2 regions of the Shewanella sp. Iso12 genome follow, and region 2 is predicted to be linked to the other one. Evidence: riboswitches for the same ligand, from Rfam matches in the RefSeq annotation. Region 2 holds a riboswitch; the other holds the start of a gene.
What was found. A riboswitch is a leader RNA that binds a small molecule or an ion and turns the genes downstream of it on or off. The one in region 2 is predicted to bind thiamine pyrophosphate.
Positions count from the first base shown of each region.

Region 1: another riboswitch for thiamine pyrophosphate. It lies ahead of thiC (phosphomethylpyrimidine synthase ThiC); the one in region 2 lies ahead of HCX89_RS06015 (TonB-dependent receptor).

Region 1 is NZ_JAAUHW010000006.1:149,254-155,647, reverse strand. It holds gene HCX89_RS12620 (bifunctional hydroxymethylpyrimidine kinase/phosphomethylpyrimidine kinase) at 1-2,295, opposite strand, end outside; gene thiC (phosphomethylpyrimidine synthase ThiC) at 2,297-4,411, opposite strand; TPP riboswitch at 4,640-4,739, opposite strand; gene HCX89_RS12610 (hypothetical protein) at 4,904-5,815, opposite strand.
Region 2 is NZ_JAAUHW010000002.1:451,710-458,103, reverse strand. It holds gene pnuC (nicotinamide riboside transporter PnuC) at 1-634, opposite strand, end outside; gene HCX89_RS06020 (hypothetical protein) at 638-898, opposite strand; gene HCX89_RS06015 (TonB-dependent receptor) at 962-3,118, opposite strand; TPP riboswitch at 3,174-3,283, opposite strand; gene HCX89_RS06010 (YcfL family protein) at 3,431-3,820, opposite strand; gene HCX89_RS06005 (PaaI family thioesterase) at 3,838-4,290, opposite strand; gene HCX89_RS06000 (PaaI family thioesterase) at 4,287-4,787, opposite strand; gene hinT (purine nucleoside phosphoramidase) at 4,784-5,140, opposite strand; gene HCX89_RS05990 (M61 family metallopeptidase) at 5,381-6,394, shown strand, end outside.

The sequences.
Region 1 (6,394 bases), on a different contig from region 2:
CATGTCGCGGCAGCGCCCCGAGCCAGTGCTGTCTCGCGGGAACAGGCATTCATAACAGCCCGCCTCTGGGTTAAGCCAAGGGGCGGTATGACACAATAGGCCGGAATCGGCGCTGATCGCCGCCGCAATCAGCTCTTTGCCCAACTTCACACAGGCTTGGTTAAGGTTATGACGGCAAAAAAAATTGTCGCTGGCATCCAATACCAGTGACGCCTCACTAATAAGCTCCGCGCTCTTGGGGCCAAATAGCTTGGGCTCAATCTCAATCAGGCAGTTTGGATAATCGCGCCCCAGCTTTTCCTTGGCCACGTCGACCTTCAAACGGCCGATATCCTGCTCGTTGTAGAGCAGTTGCCTCGGCAGATTACCCAACTCGACAATATCGGGATCGATTAGAATGAGACGCCCTACTCCGGCGGCGGCCAAAGAGCGCGCCAGATGATGACCAAGACCTCCGAGCCCCACTATGGCGACCGTCTTTACCTGTAAGGCGAGCTGCCCCGCTTCTGAGACTCTGGGCAGCAGCAACTGGCTACCGTAACGGATAAAGTCGCGATCGCTCAGCCCGGTACAGTCCTCAACCCCAGCACGGCCCAGAACTCCAGTACCATCCCGCTCAGCTGCACCTTCCTGAAGCCCGGCATTTTGTTGGGCATAGCTAATCCCGCTTGCAATCGTGGCTGCTCGCCCTAACCAGCTTTGTGTCAGGTGCCTGAAAGCCGTTACCGGTTCGGCGGCCTCGGTAATGGCCCGCACCACGGCGACATTGGCCACACCGGTATGCTTGACGGCATCGAGGTTATGCTCGTCAATGCCGCCAATGGCGACCGTCGGCAGCAAGGAGCCGAAAGTTTCGCTATAGGCGCCAAGGCGCGTCAGTCCCTGGGGCAGAGACGGCATCACTTTGGTCTTGGTGGCAAAGATATGCCCGAGGGCCAGATAACTGGGCCTGTGGCGCAATGCAAGCAGCGCCTCGAAATAACCATGACTGGATAACCCCAGCGCCATACCCGCCCCTTGGATGGCCTCAAGGGATGCCTGGCTGAGATCCTCCTGGCCCAAATGCACACCAAAGGCGCCGTGGACAATGGCCAGTTGCCAGTGATCATTGATAAAGACCCGCGCCTGATATTGGCGCCCGAGCGCGATGGCGCGAATGATCGCCCGCTCGGCGCTCGAGCCGGGCAGCACTTCCTCCTTGAGCCGCAATTGAATGGTGCGGCAACCTGCCTTGAGTAAGGCTTCCAGCAATTCGACATCGGCCACGACCGGATAGATACCCAGATTATGGGGCAGTGTTTTAAAGCCTTCAGCACTAACGCCTTTAACACTAACAGCATCAGCAGAGGTTGGCGCTGCAAGCCAAGGGGCGCCGAGCACCTGGGCTGGGTTGGCCCAGGGATAATCCTCCAGCGGCCAAATGACAGGCATAAGCTCGGCGGCCAGACAAGCCCCGGGGCGACCTAAGGGGCCGGGACCACTGCCTACCCGATAACTCTGCGCCAAAGCGCCATTGATATAGGCCTTGGCCAGAATTAGGGCATCGGGCAAGATCCAGTCGTGGGCCAAAAATGCCGCTATGGCACTGGATAACGTGCAGCCGCTGCCATGGTTGTTGCTGGATGCTTGCCTTGGGCTCGCCAACACAAACCCCTGCCGTTGATGCAACCCGGAGCTGTGAGGCAAGTCTTTAACAAGCAGCAAGTCTTCTGCCAAGCCGCGCGCGATCCCCGCCTCGAAATCCCCGCCCTTGGCCAAGAGATGGCAAGGCAGTTCGTTTGCCAGGCAAGTTGCCGCATCTTGCCAGGAAGGAAAGTCATGAATATCGCTGCGACTCAGCAATGCCAGCTCGTGAATATTGGGGGTCAGCACAGTGGCGAGCGCCGCCAGCGGCCGGTAATCCAGCCGCGCCGTGTCCGTTGCAGTGCTCTTTGAGAGTGCATCGCCGCAACTGGCCACCATGACGGGGTCGACCACCAAAGGAACATCAGGCAGGTGCCGAGCCAACCAGTCACAAAGCAGCTGCAGCTGCGCTTGATTGGCAAGCAAGCCAATTTTTATCGCCTTGGGCGGCAAGTCACCGAGCAGAGCATTGAGCTGCGCCAGCAACATCTCCTCGCTCACCGCCTCGGTTAGCGTCACTGCCACACTGCTCTGGGCGGTCAAAGTGGTGATAACAGAGCAGCCATGGCAGCCAAGATTACTCAAGGTGGCAAGATCGGCCTGGATACCGGCGCCGCCGCCACTGTCTGAGCCGGCTATGCTCCAGACTATCGGCCTTTTATCAGCCGCCATTTCAGGCTTCCTCTTCATAGCGTGTAGCCTCTGGCTCGGGATTGGGATAGGACTTGGGATTGGACTCGGGTTTTGGATTGGACAAGGGCTTTTCGCCTGCTGTAGCCGGATGATACAGGGCGCTGCCAGCGGCCTTGAACTGCGCCGACATCCGCGCCATCCCCGCCTCGGCATCCAGTACTTCCAGCGGCTGTACCGTCAGTTCTTCAGCCTGCACTGGCTCGGTTTGGCGCTCTGCCGCGTCTGGCCCTGACGAATCCCCCGAAGCTAGCTGAGATGCAGACAAGGATGCAGCCAAAGACGCTGCATAGTCGCGTACATCCTGGGTGATTTTCATCGAGCAGAACTTGGGGCCGCACATGGAGCAAAAATGCGCCACCTTGGCAGACTCCTGAGGCAGGGATTCATCGTGGAACGCCCGGGCGGTATCGGGATCCAACCCCAGGTTATATTGATCTTCCCAGCGAAACTCGAATCTGGCCTTTGACAACGCATTGTCGCGCAGCTGGGCACCTGGGTGTCCCTTGGCAACATCGGCGGCATGCGCCGCAATTTTGTATGCAATAAGCCCTTGTTTAACGTCTTCCTTATTGGGCAAGCCCAGATGCTCCTTGGGGGTCACATAACAGAGCATGGCACAGCCGTACCAGGCAATCATCGCCGCGCCTATGCCAGAGGTGAAATGATCATAACCGGGCGCAATATCCGTGGTCTGGGGCCCCAAGGTGTAGAAAGGCGCCTCATCACAGTACTCAAGCTGCTTGTCCATATTTTCCTTGATCAGCTGCATAGGAATATGGCCCGGCCCTTCGATTATGGTCTGCACATCGTACTCCCAGGCGATTTTCACCAGCTCACCCAAGGTTTCCAGCTCGGCAAACTGAGCCTCGTCGTTGGCATCGGCGATCGAGCCGGGGCGCATGCCGTCACCGAGCGACAGAGAAACATCATAGGCGGCGCAAAGCTCACAGATGTCGCGGAAATGGCTGTAGAGGAAGTTTTCCTTATGATGGCTCAGGCACCACTTGGCCATAATGGAGCCGCCGCGGGATACCATGCCGGTCACCCGATTGGCCGTCATGGGCACATAGCGCAGCAAGACCCCGGCATGAATGGTGAAGTAATCCACCCCTTGTTCGGCCTGCTCTATCAGGGTGTCGCGAAACACTTCCCAACTGAGATCTTCGGCAATGCCGTTGACCTTTTCCAGCGCCTGATAGATGGGCACGGTACCTATGGGCACAGGCGAGTTACGCACTATCCATTCGCGGGTTTCGTGGATATAACGGCCGGTGGACAGATCCATCACTGTATCGGCGCCCCAACGGGTGGCCCACACCAGTTTTTCCACCTCTTCCTCGATGGAAGAGGTCACCGCCGAATTACCGATATTGGCGTTAACCTTCACCAAAAAGTTACGGCCGATAATCATAGGCTCGGCTTCCGGATGGTTGATGTTGGCGGGAATGATGGCGCGGCCACGGGCCACTTCGCTGCGGACAAACTCAGGGGTTATCGGCGTGGCAACTATAGCGCCAAAGGCTTCTCCTTTGGCCTTGCGGGCCAGCTGCGGATCTTTGGCAAGCGCTTCGTTGGCCCGGGCCATATTTTCACGAATGGCGATATATTCCATTTCAGGAGTGATAATGCCGGCGCGGGCGTAATGCAATTGGGTCACCCGCTTACCCGGCTTGGCCCGGCGCGGTTTGGGCAAAGCGTCGAATCTCAAATGATCCAGCCCTTCATCCGCCAGCCGCTGCTGGGTAAAACTGGAGCTGACAGAAGTCAGCTCTTGCGTATCATCACGCTCTAAAATCCAGCCCTGGCGCAGTTTATCCAGGCCCTGGCGCACATTGATAGCTGCGTTGGGATCTGAGTAAGGGCCGGCACAATCATAAACACGTACAGCGGGATTGGGTTCAAATTGCTCACTGCCATCTTGGGTTGGTATTCGGGTGTCTGTCTGCCTGATTTGGCGCATGGCAACCTGAATATCTGCCCGGGAACCCTGAACAAACAGCTTCTGTGAATTGGGATGCAACAAGGGTTTAAGGTTATCGATAAAAGCCTGGGCGGCCTCACGGGTTTGACGACGATTGGATTGACGATTTGACATAAGCAAGCTCACTCTTTTGGAAAATGAAATTGCTTGTCAGGAGAGTTGAATAATAAGCGGCGCGAGCTGACTGATTAAACTCCTTGATTTGGAGTCCTCCTCCGGCGGTGTTGGCAGACTGACCTCGTGGTTTCAGGTCAGTTCAATGTCAGCTGGAGAAGCCAGATATCGCCTCGGCTCTTTAAAGCCTTTGGCATAGATTTTTGCTCGCAGTGGCTGCGGTAATGCTGCAGCTGAATGCTTGTTTCCTTCGCAGGTGCTAGCCTGATCAGGTTCAACGGATCCCGAATAAACGGTCTCAGCCCAGAGGGCACTCCGACAAGATTACTGCCGAGTATAAGCACAAGCGGAAGCGGGAAACAAGCCCGACAGCAAAACGCGCCGCAGAATCTAATCCATTAAAATCATAAGTTAATTATTTGAAGTTAATGAAAATATTTACAAAAATCTGGAAACCAATCTATTTCCAATCAAATAAATTGATTACAAAACTCACTTACCAAGCCGCTTTAGACGGCTGACCACCGCCTCCTTGAGTGCTTTTTCCATCTCTGTCTGACCGCACTTAAATGGAAACCCCAAATTTTCGGCGTAGGGATTGAGCGGAGTCGGCACCTTGACGACCCGATAGCAGGTATCACCATCTTTGACGATACGGTTGGGGTCAAGCGGCAGATCAAGACTGGCCACTTTATTGAAATCATCGGCGTCATTGACCCAAAGCTCCTCCATCTCCCCATCCATTTCACTGAGGCTCTTGCGTCCCGTGGCCTTATCCGCATATTGTTGTGATAACTGCTGCAGCGCCTGCTGTTGCGAGTGTTGCAATACTTTTCGGGCAGACTTTAATGCGCTTGAACTGAAGTCAAGCTGAGCTTGCTCTGCCGGCTGCGGTTTAAAGTCATTTGTTCGCTCTGGCGCAGATACGGCTGCATTTTTTGTTTTTTCAATGACTCTATCAATAGACTTAACGCTTTGAGCCCGAGTCTTGGGGATGCTTTGCTCTTTCTGGTCTTGAACAGCCACTTGTTCAGTCTCTTGCAGCGGCTCTTCGGCAGCCTGCTCTTGTGGCTCAGTGTTTTGTTGCTCGGTTTTTTGTGGCTCAGAACGCTTGCTCGAGTCAGCTTTTTTAACCTCTATCGCTTCCTTGGACTGGATTATTGCTTCTTCGGCCAAGGCTTCCGGCACTGACGTTAACGGTTTGGGGCTGGGCTGACTGAAATAAAGATAGGATTGCAACGCCTTGGGTTTGGCAGGCTCTGTCACCACTCTTCGCCATTCGGCTTGCTGCCAAAACCAGGATAACCCCAGCAATAGCACTAAGTGCGCGGCTCCCGCCACGGTCCAACTACTGAAGGCGTTGCCCTTTGCCTCAGCATCCCCCTGCTCTGCTTTTTTAGTCATGCCAACTTGCGCCAGGCATTGGGGTTGAACCCCAAGCTGTTGACTAAAAAGCGATTGGTCAAAGAAAGGGTCAATCGAATGTATTTGAAAATGGCTTGGTTGGCAGGAACCTGTGTTAAGGATTTCATCCAGATCAAGCTCAAAGGCAGCATCCCTACCCGGAATGCTGAAGCTCAAGCTTGCCATTGTCGCCGGGCTTTCGTCTCGGCTGGCAATCAATTTATCTGAATGTGGAGGCATAAGCCGCTGATTTATCTTTCACCAAATGTAAACTCAGTGTTAGAGAAAACCCTCGGTAAAAAGTTCATTCCCTTGTTTGAAAAGCAATTTACGCTACAAACTCAAATCGACGGCTTCAAACAAAACAGGTAAAACCTTTGTCAAATAAGGCTGACGGGATCCTCTGAACAAATTAACTGTAAAAAGCGACTTGGAAGCCGGGCAACGAGTTGTTAAGGTGCAGCATTAGACGTTTGCAAAAAATGCAGACGATACGGTTTAAAGAACAAATCAATCTCAGCGAACAGCTGTACACTTTTATCTGGCCAGAGTGCCATAGCGCTGTTAGACTCACTTTCA
Region 2 (6,394 bases):
CAAGCTGTGAGGAGTCGCGACCGCGGGACTCCTGGGCTCTGGCGCGCCAGATAAAGTATCCGGCTACCGCCATCCCCACGTAGAGCACAAACAAGAGTGAGGTCAACATCAAGCCCTTGCTTAAATAGAGATAGATGGACACCAGATCGATAACCACCCAATAGAGCCAGTTTTCCAGCACTTTACGCGCCACCAGAAAAGTCGTCATCACAGCAAAACAGCTGGTTGCCGCATCCAGGTAGGGAAAGGCTGCCTGAGTGAAAGTTGCCATCATATGACCGACAAACAGAGACACCAACCCAGTCAACAAAATCAGTACCAGGTGCCGCTGCCAGGGCCAGGAGGTCACGGCCACTCCTTGATGGTTTTCCCCACCCCGGCGCCAGAGCCAGTATCCGTACAGCGCCATCGCCATGTAATAGACGTTGAGCACTGACTCCATCAGCAGCGCGACTTTCCAGAACAGCACAGTATAGATGGCGGTGCTGGCAAAGGCTGCCGCCCAACACCAGATATTGGCTTTCATGGCCAGCAGCAGATAGGCTAAGGCCAATACCACGGCTACCGCTTCCCAGGCGCCCATGCCCTGGGCCTGAGAGCCGGCCTCGGCGAGCCAGTGCCAGAATTCACTCATGGGTTATTCCCTGTGGCCCAAGTTCAGCTCACCGCCGATAAATTTACAGACAAACACCGCCTTGCCAAATTTCTCGTGCGCTGCCTGCATCTCAGTGGCCAGCATGGCCATCACCTCGGCATAATCTCCGCACACCTGAGTCGCCATGGCATTGGTGGTTCTCTCTATGTTGGCATAACTGTCTAGGCGCTTGATAAACCATTGAATAGGCTCCAGATACTCATCGTGGAGCGGATACATGCTGATTTCGGCAGTTAACTTCATTTTACATCTCCTGTAATGAACCGGGGCGCTGCAACACGCCCCGGCCGACAACGGCTTATGCCATCAGATAAATTTGACCTTGAAGGTCACACCAACCTGGCGTGGGTCTCCGTAGCGGATATATTGCTTCTCGGCCCAGTCCTGATCCGGCTCATTGCCGAAGTAGAAACCGCGCACGCCGTATTTTTCATCGAACAGGTTGCGGCCCCAGAGGTAAACCGACCACTTGTCGGCCTCATAGCCCAGCTTGGCGTTGACCACTTGATAGTCTTCAGATCGGGAGTCATTGCTGTCTGAGTAGTAGAACGCACTCTTGCCACTGCTGTTGAGGTTGGTAAACCAGCCCATGTCATTGCGCCAGGTCATGCCGAGACTATAGGTCCATCTCGGCGAGTGGGCCAGTTCCCGGCCGCTGAGATCCACAGGGTTGCCATATTTATCCTGATACAGGTAATCACCGTATTCTGTCTGCAGATATCCAAGGCTGGTGTAGAACTGCAGTGAATCTGTGGGATACCAGTTGGCTTCCAGCTCGGCGCCATAGTTATTGGAGCTGCCGGCGTTTTCGGTGAACAGAATAAAGCGCTGGGGATCGACAGGATCCTGCAGCGAGGCCGCTACCTGCTGATCTTCCCTGTCCATAAAGAACAGTGCCAGACGAGTATCCAACAAGCCATCGGCCCAGCTGGATTTCAGCCCCAGTTCATAGTTATAGAGGATTTCGGTATCGAACTCTTTCTTGTCGGCCAGCTCCTGGGGCAGCGTCATATTGAAACCACCGGCCTTGTAGCCCCTGGCTATCCGAACATAGGCTTCATGATGTTCAGCCAGCGCCTTGGACAGGGCGATATGGCCGCCCCACATGTTTTCCGATGGGCTAAAGGCATCACCATTGCTGTCGCTGTAGTCACTCTCACGTCGCTCGATCCGAGCACCGATAGACAGGCTGTAGCCCGCCCCCAGATCTGAGTCCAACTGGGTAAACACCGCATAGTTACTGGCGCTGTAGCGGGAAGTCAGCACTTCATCCGGCCCGCCGTTGTATTCAGAGTAGAGATCATTGTCCTCATCGAGATCCATAAAATAGAGCCCGGCCAGCCAGTCTGTGCTGCCGCCGAAAATCCGCCCGGCCTCGTTGGAGCTGAATCTGAACTCCTGTGATAGAGTGCGCCGCTCACCGCGTTTATCCCAGGTGTAATCGTACTCACAGGGTGCGCCGCCGCACTCTTTCCCGGCCCAGTAATCCGGGTTGGCCCAGTCACCGTCGTAACCGTGGTGATGATCTGTTGCGGCATAGCTTGACAGGGACACCAGCTCAAAAGCCTCGAAGCCGGTATAACTCAGCTTGAGACTGGATCCCGTGGTGCGCTGCTTGTCGACGCCCGGCGCATCGGTAATGGTATCGAAGCCGTTATTGTCCAGGGTCCAGGCATCATAACCATTGTCAAAATCGGCGTGCAGTAGAGTGAAGTCCGCCTGCAACTTGTCGGTGGCGTACCAGCGCAGCTTGATACGACCGCTGAATTCATCGCGCTCATTGGTATCGTCACGGCCCAGATACAGGTTGTCGCGATAACCGTTCTGCTTGTGTTGCTGCAGCGCCACACGATAGAGCAACTTGCCGGAATCAGTCACTGGGCCGGAGCTGAAGCCGCTGAAGGTTTGCAGATTATCATTACCGAGCGAGACTTCGGCGCCGTGCTCGAACACGTCTGTGGGATCATTGCTCTTGAGATAGATAAGACCGGCCAGGGCATTGGCGCCATAGCGGGTGCCCTGTGGGCCGCGCAGCACTTCAAACTGCTGCAGGTCGTACAGGCTGGAAACGCTGCCCAGCCCGGAGAGATCGATATCATCGATAATAAAGCCCACAGAGGAGTTGGGGGCTCCCTGGTATTGCTCCTGCTCACCTACGCCGCGGATCTGGAAGTATCTTGGCCGGGAGCTGGCACCTGACCAGTTGAAATTGGCCACGTTACCCAGCATGTCTTCGAAATGCTCGGCGCCTTGATCTTCAATGCGCTGCTCATCGATAACAGTCACACTGGAGGGCATCTTCTCCAGCGTCAGGCCACGAAAGTCGCCGCTGACGACTATTACTTCCATGGCTTGTTGCTCATCTTGCTTTTCAACGCCGGGATTATCGGCGGCATGAACGGGTGCCCACAGCAGCATCTGAATGGTGCTGGCAAGCAGAGTAGGTACGGTAAACTTGGACATAGGACCTCAAATATTCACAGTTTGAGATCCGGCAATAAGAAAGCGAGTTGAAAGTGCACGAATTGTGGCCCATTCCTACGCCGGTACTAGCCGGATCAGGTTCTAAGGGTTCGTCATACGACATCTCAGTCAACCGCAATGCGGTAAACACCCCTTGGCGCGGGCCAGTATACACGAGTTACCAACAAAAGTGAGCCAGGTTGCCAAATTGTACCCGAGGGCATAAAAAAACCGCCCACCCCAATACTCCCGAGTGTTGAGCATTCAACGGGAATAATGGCTCGGGCGGCAGTGGTGCCGAGGTTTCAACTTTTAGTTTGAAAAGGCCTCGCGCACATAGATCTCAAAACGGCTGGCGGTCGGATTCGGCGCCACGGCGCTCACCTGCAACTGCTGTTTACCATGCAGCTTAACCGACTTCCAGGACACACCTTCATCATCCAGGGTATAGCCGCTGGCATCATACCAGGTGAACTTGTACTGAATGCGCATATCGGTAGCGACCTTGCTGCTGATGGTGGCTGTGCCTCTGAGCAAGCCGCCCTCGCCTCTGGCCATAAGATCACCCACACTCACAGAGCGGGCAAAGCTGCTGTTGTCTGCGCGGCTTTCACCGGTCGAGCTGGCATACACCCCGGCCGTATGGTTGGCGCAGCCTGCCAGAGCCAGCACGGTTGCTGCTATTACCAAGACTTTTTTCATCTGCCAATCCCTTATTCTCAATCAATCAAAAAGTGCGCCCTGGCCGTTGCAATCAACTGTTTGCGGTTGGTTTGCCAGCAGTCGATATTGACATTGGCCACTCGCCGCCCCTGACGGGTTATTCGGCACTCGGCGAAGCTGTCCTTATGATAACCGGCGCGTAAGTAGTCGATGGAAAAATCAACCACCTTGGGCACCTTACTGGTTTGCATAAACACCATAAGCTGGATGATGGCCGACATCTCCATAAACCCGGCTATCACGCCACCGTGAATGGCCGGCAGTACCGGGTTACCTATGTTGTCATCTTTGGCCGGCAGACGAAACACCAGTTCATCGCCAAACCTGTCCACCTGCATGCCGATAAAGCGAGCATAGGGAACATGCTCAAGCAAGTGACTGAAATCATTGGTTTCTGTCACTTTAGCAACTATGCTTTTTACATCCATGGATGCCTTGGGATCTGTCATTTCGTCTCCTCACCCATCAGTGCCTTGCGGAAAGTATCCCCTATCATTTCAGGGCTTATCCGCATAAAGGAGCCAACCGCATGGGCGATGGGGTCGTCTATGCTGTCCTGATAGGCGATGGCCCGGGTGAACGCGACGCTGGATGACAACTTATAACACTCGGCAAAACCATACACCGGCTTGTGGGGCTCGGCAGGCTTCATATAGTCGACCCGCAGATCCAGAGTTGGCGAGATCTCCAGCGAACCATATTTGTCCTTGATGGCACAAACCACGGCGCAACCACTGGCAGTATCCATCAATGTGGTGATAACCCCACCATGAATAACCCCGGTTTCAGGGTAACCCACCAGCTCGGTGCTGTAAGGCAATTCTATCAGTACATGGTGCTCACTGGCCTCATGCACCTTGAGCCCGAGACGGCGGCACTGGGCCAACTGGTTGACGAAACGGGTAGCCAGAGTCGTCAGCGGGAAAAACTCCGGATTCACTTTCATGACGCTGAACTCACCATAGGCCCCAAGGCTTTACCGCCAAGCAGATGCATGTGGATATGGAACACTTCCTGGCCGCCATGTTCATTACAGTTAATGATTAAACGATAACCGTCCTCGGCGATCCCGGCCTCGGCGGCCAGCTTGGCAGCCACAGTCACCATACGGCCTATGGCCTGCTCATCCGAAGCCTTGGCGTCATTGACTGTGGGGATCAGATGATTGGGCACTATCAGTACATGGGTGGGCGCCTTGGGATTGATATCCCGAAAGGCGGTTACCAGTTCGTCCTGATACAGAATGTCCGTGGGAATTTCACGGCGGATAATTTTGCTGAATATGGTTTCTTCGGCCATTTTGCCACTCTCCGGTGTGTCGGTTCAGGCTCGGCCCAAGGGCCAAACCTCTGTGTTCTTGGCAGTATAATACCATTCGGCCCGGAGATGTAATTGGCCACGGCGATTTGAACCTCAAGCCATTTAAAACTCGGCAGCAATTGCCGCAGCCTGGCTTTTTTGGCAGCATTGTCGCCATGCTCAGCCGGATAGCACTCAATTTGGCTCCCGGCACTCGCCAACGATTCATACGGATATCAGATGATCAGTTATCAGATTTGCCCCATAGATCCCCACGCTCACCTGTTCGAGGTCAAAATCACCATTCAGGCACCGGCTCCGAAACAGGAACTTTGGTTGCCATCCTGGATCCCGGGCAGCTACATGGTTCGCGATTTTTGTCGCAATATCATAGATATTAAAGCCTTTGATGAGCTGGAGCGTCCGCTCAGCATTACTCAGCTTGACAAGCAGCGCTGGCTGATAGATTCCAATGCCGAATCGCTGCAACTGCGCTACTCGGTTTATGCCTGGGATATGTCGGTGCGCAGCGCCCACCTGGATCAGACCCACGGCTTTTTCAACGGCAGCAGCGTCTTTTTGGCGGTGGCCGGCAAAGAGCTTGAGCCGCTGGAGCTGGAAATTCTGCCTCCGGAGGAGGAGGCCAACTGGCAGCTGGCAACAACCCTGAGTCGAATCGAGGGTGAAGAGTGGCAGTTCGGCCGTTTCAGCGCCGCCAACTATGATGAGCTTATCGACCATCCGGTGGAGATGGGCACCTTTACCCACGGCAGCTTTGAGGCCTGTGGCGTGCGCCATGATGTGATACTGACCGGGCGTCACCGCTGCCACATGCCCAGACTGCTTGACGATCTCAAGGCTATTTGCGAGAGCCAGATCCGCCTCTTCGGTGAAGCGCCGTTTGAGCGCTATCTGTTTATGACCCAGGTATTGGGCAATGGCTTTGGAGGACTGGAACACAGAGCCTCCACCGCCCTGCACTGCTCCCGTAAGGATCTGCCGCTGAGTATGGAGATGCCGGTCAACAAGGATTACCGCACTTATCTGTCGCTCTGCAGTCACGAATACTTCCACAGCTGGAACGTCAAACGCATTAAGCCTGCCAGCTTTATTCCCTATGCGCTGGAGGCCGAGAGCTACACCCGTCAACTGTGGGCTTATGAAGGTATCACTTCCTACTATGATGACCTGATGACACTCAGAGCCAACAGGGTTTCCAATGAGCAATATCTGGAGATGCTATCCCAGACCATG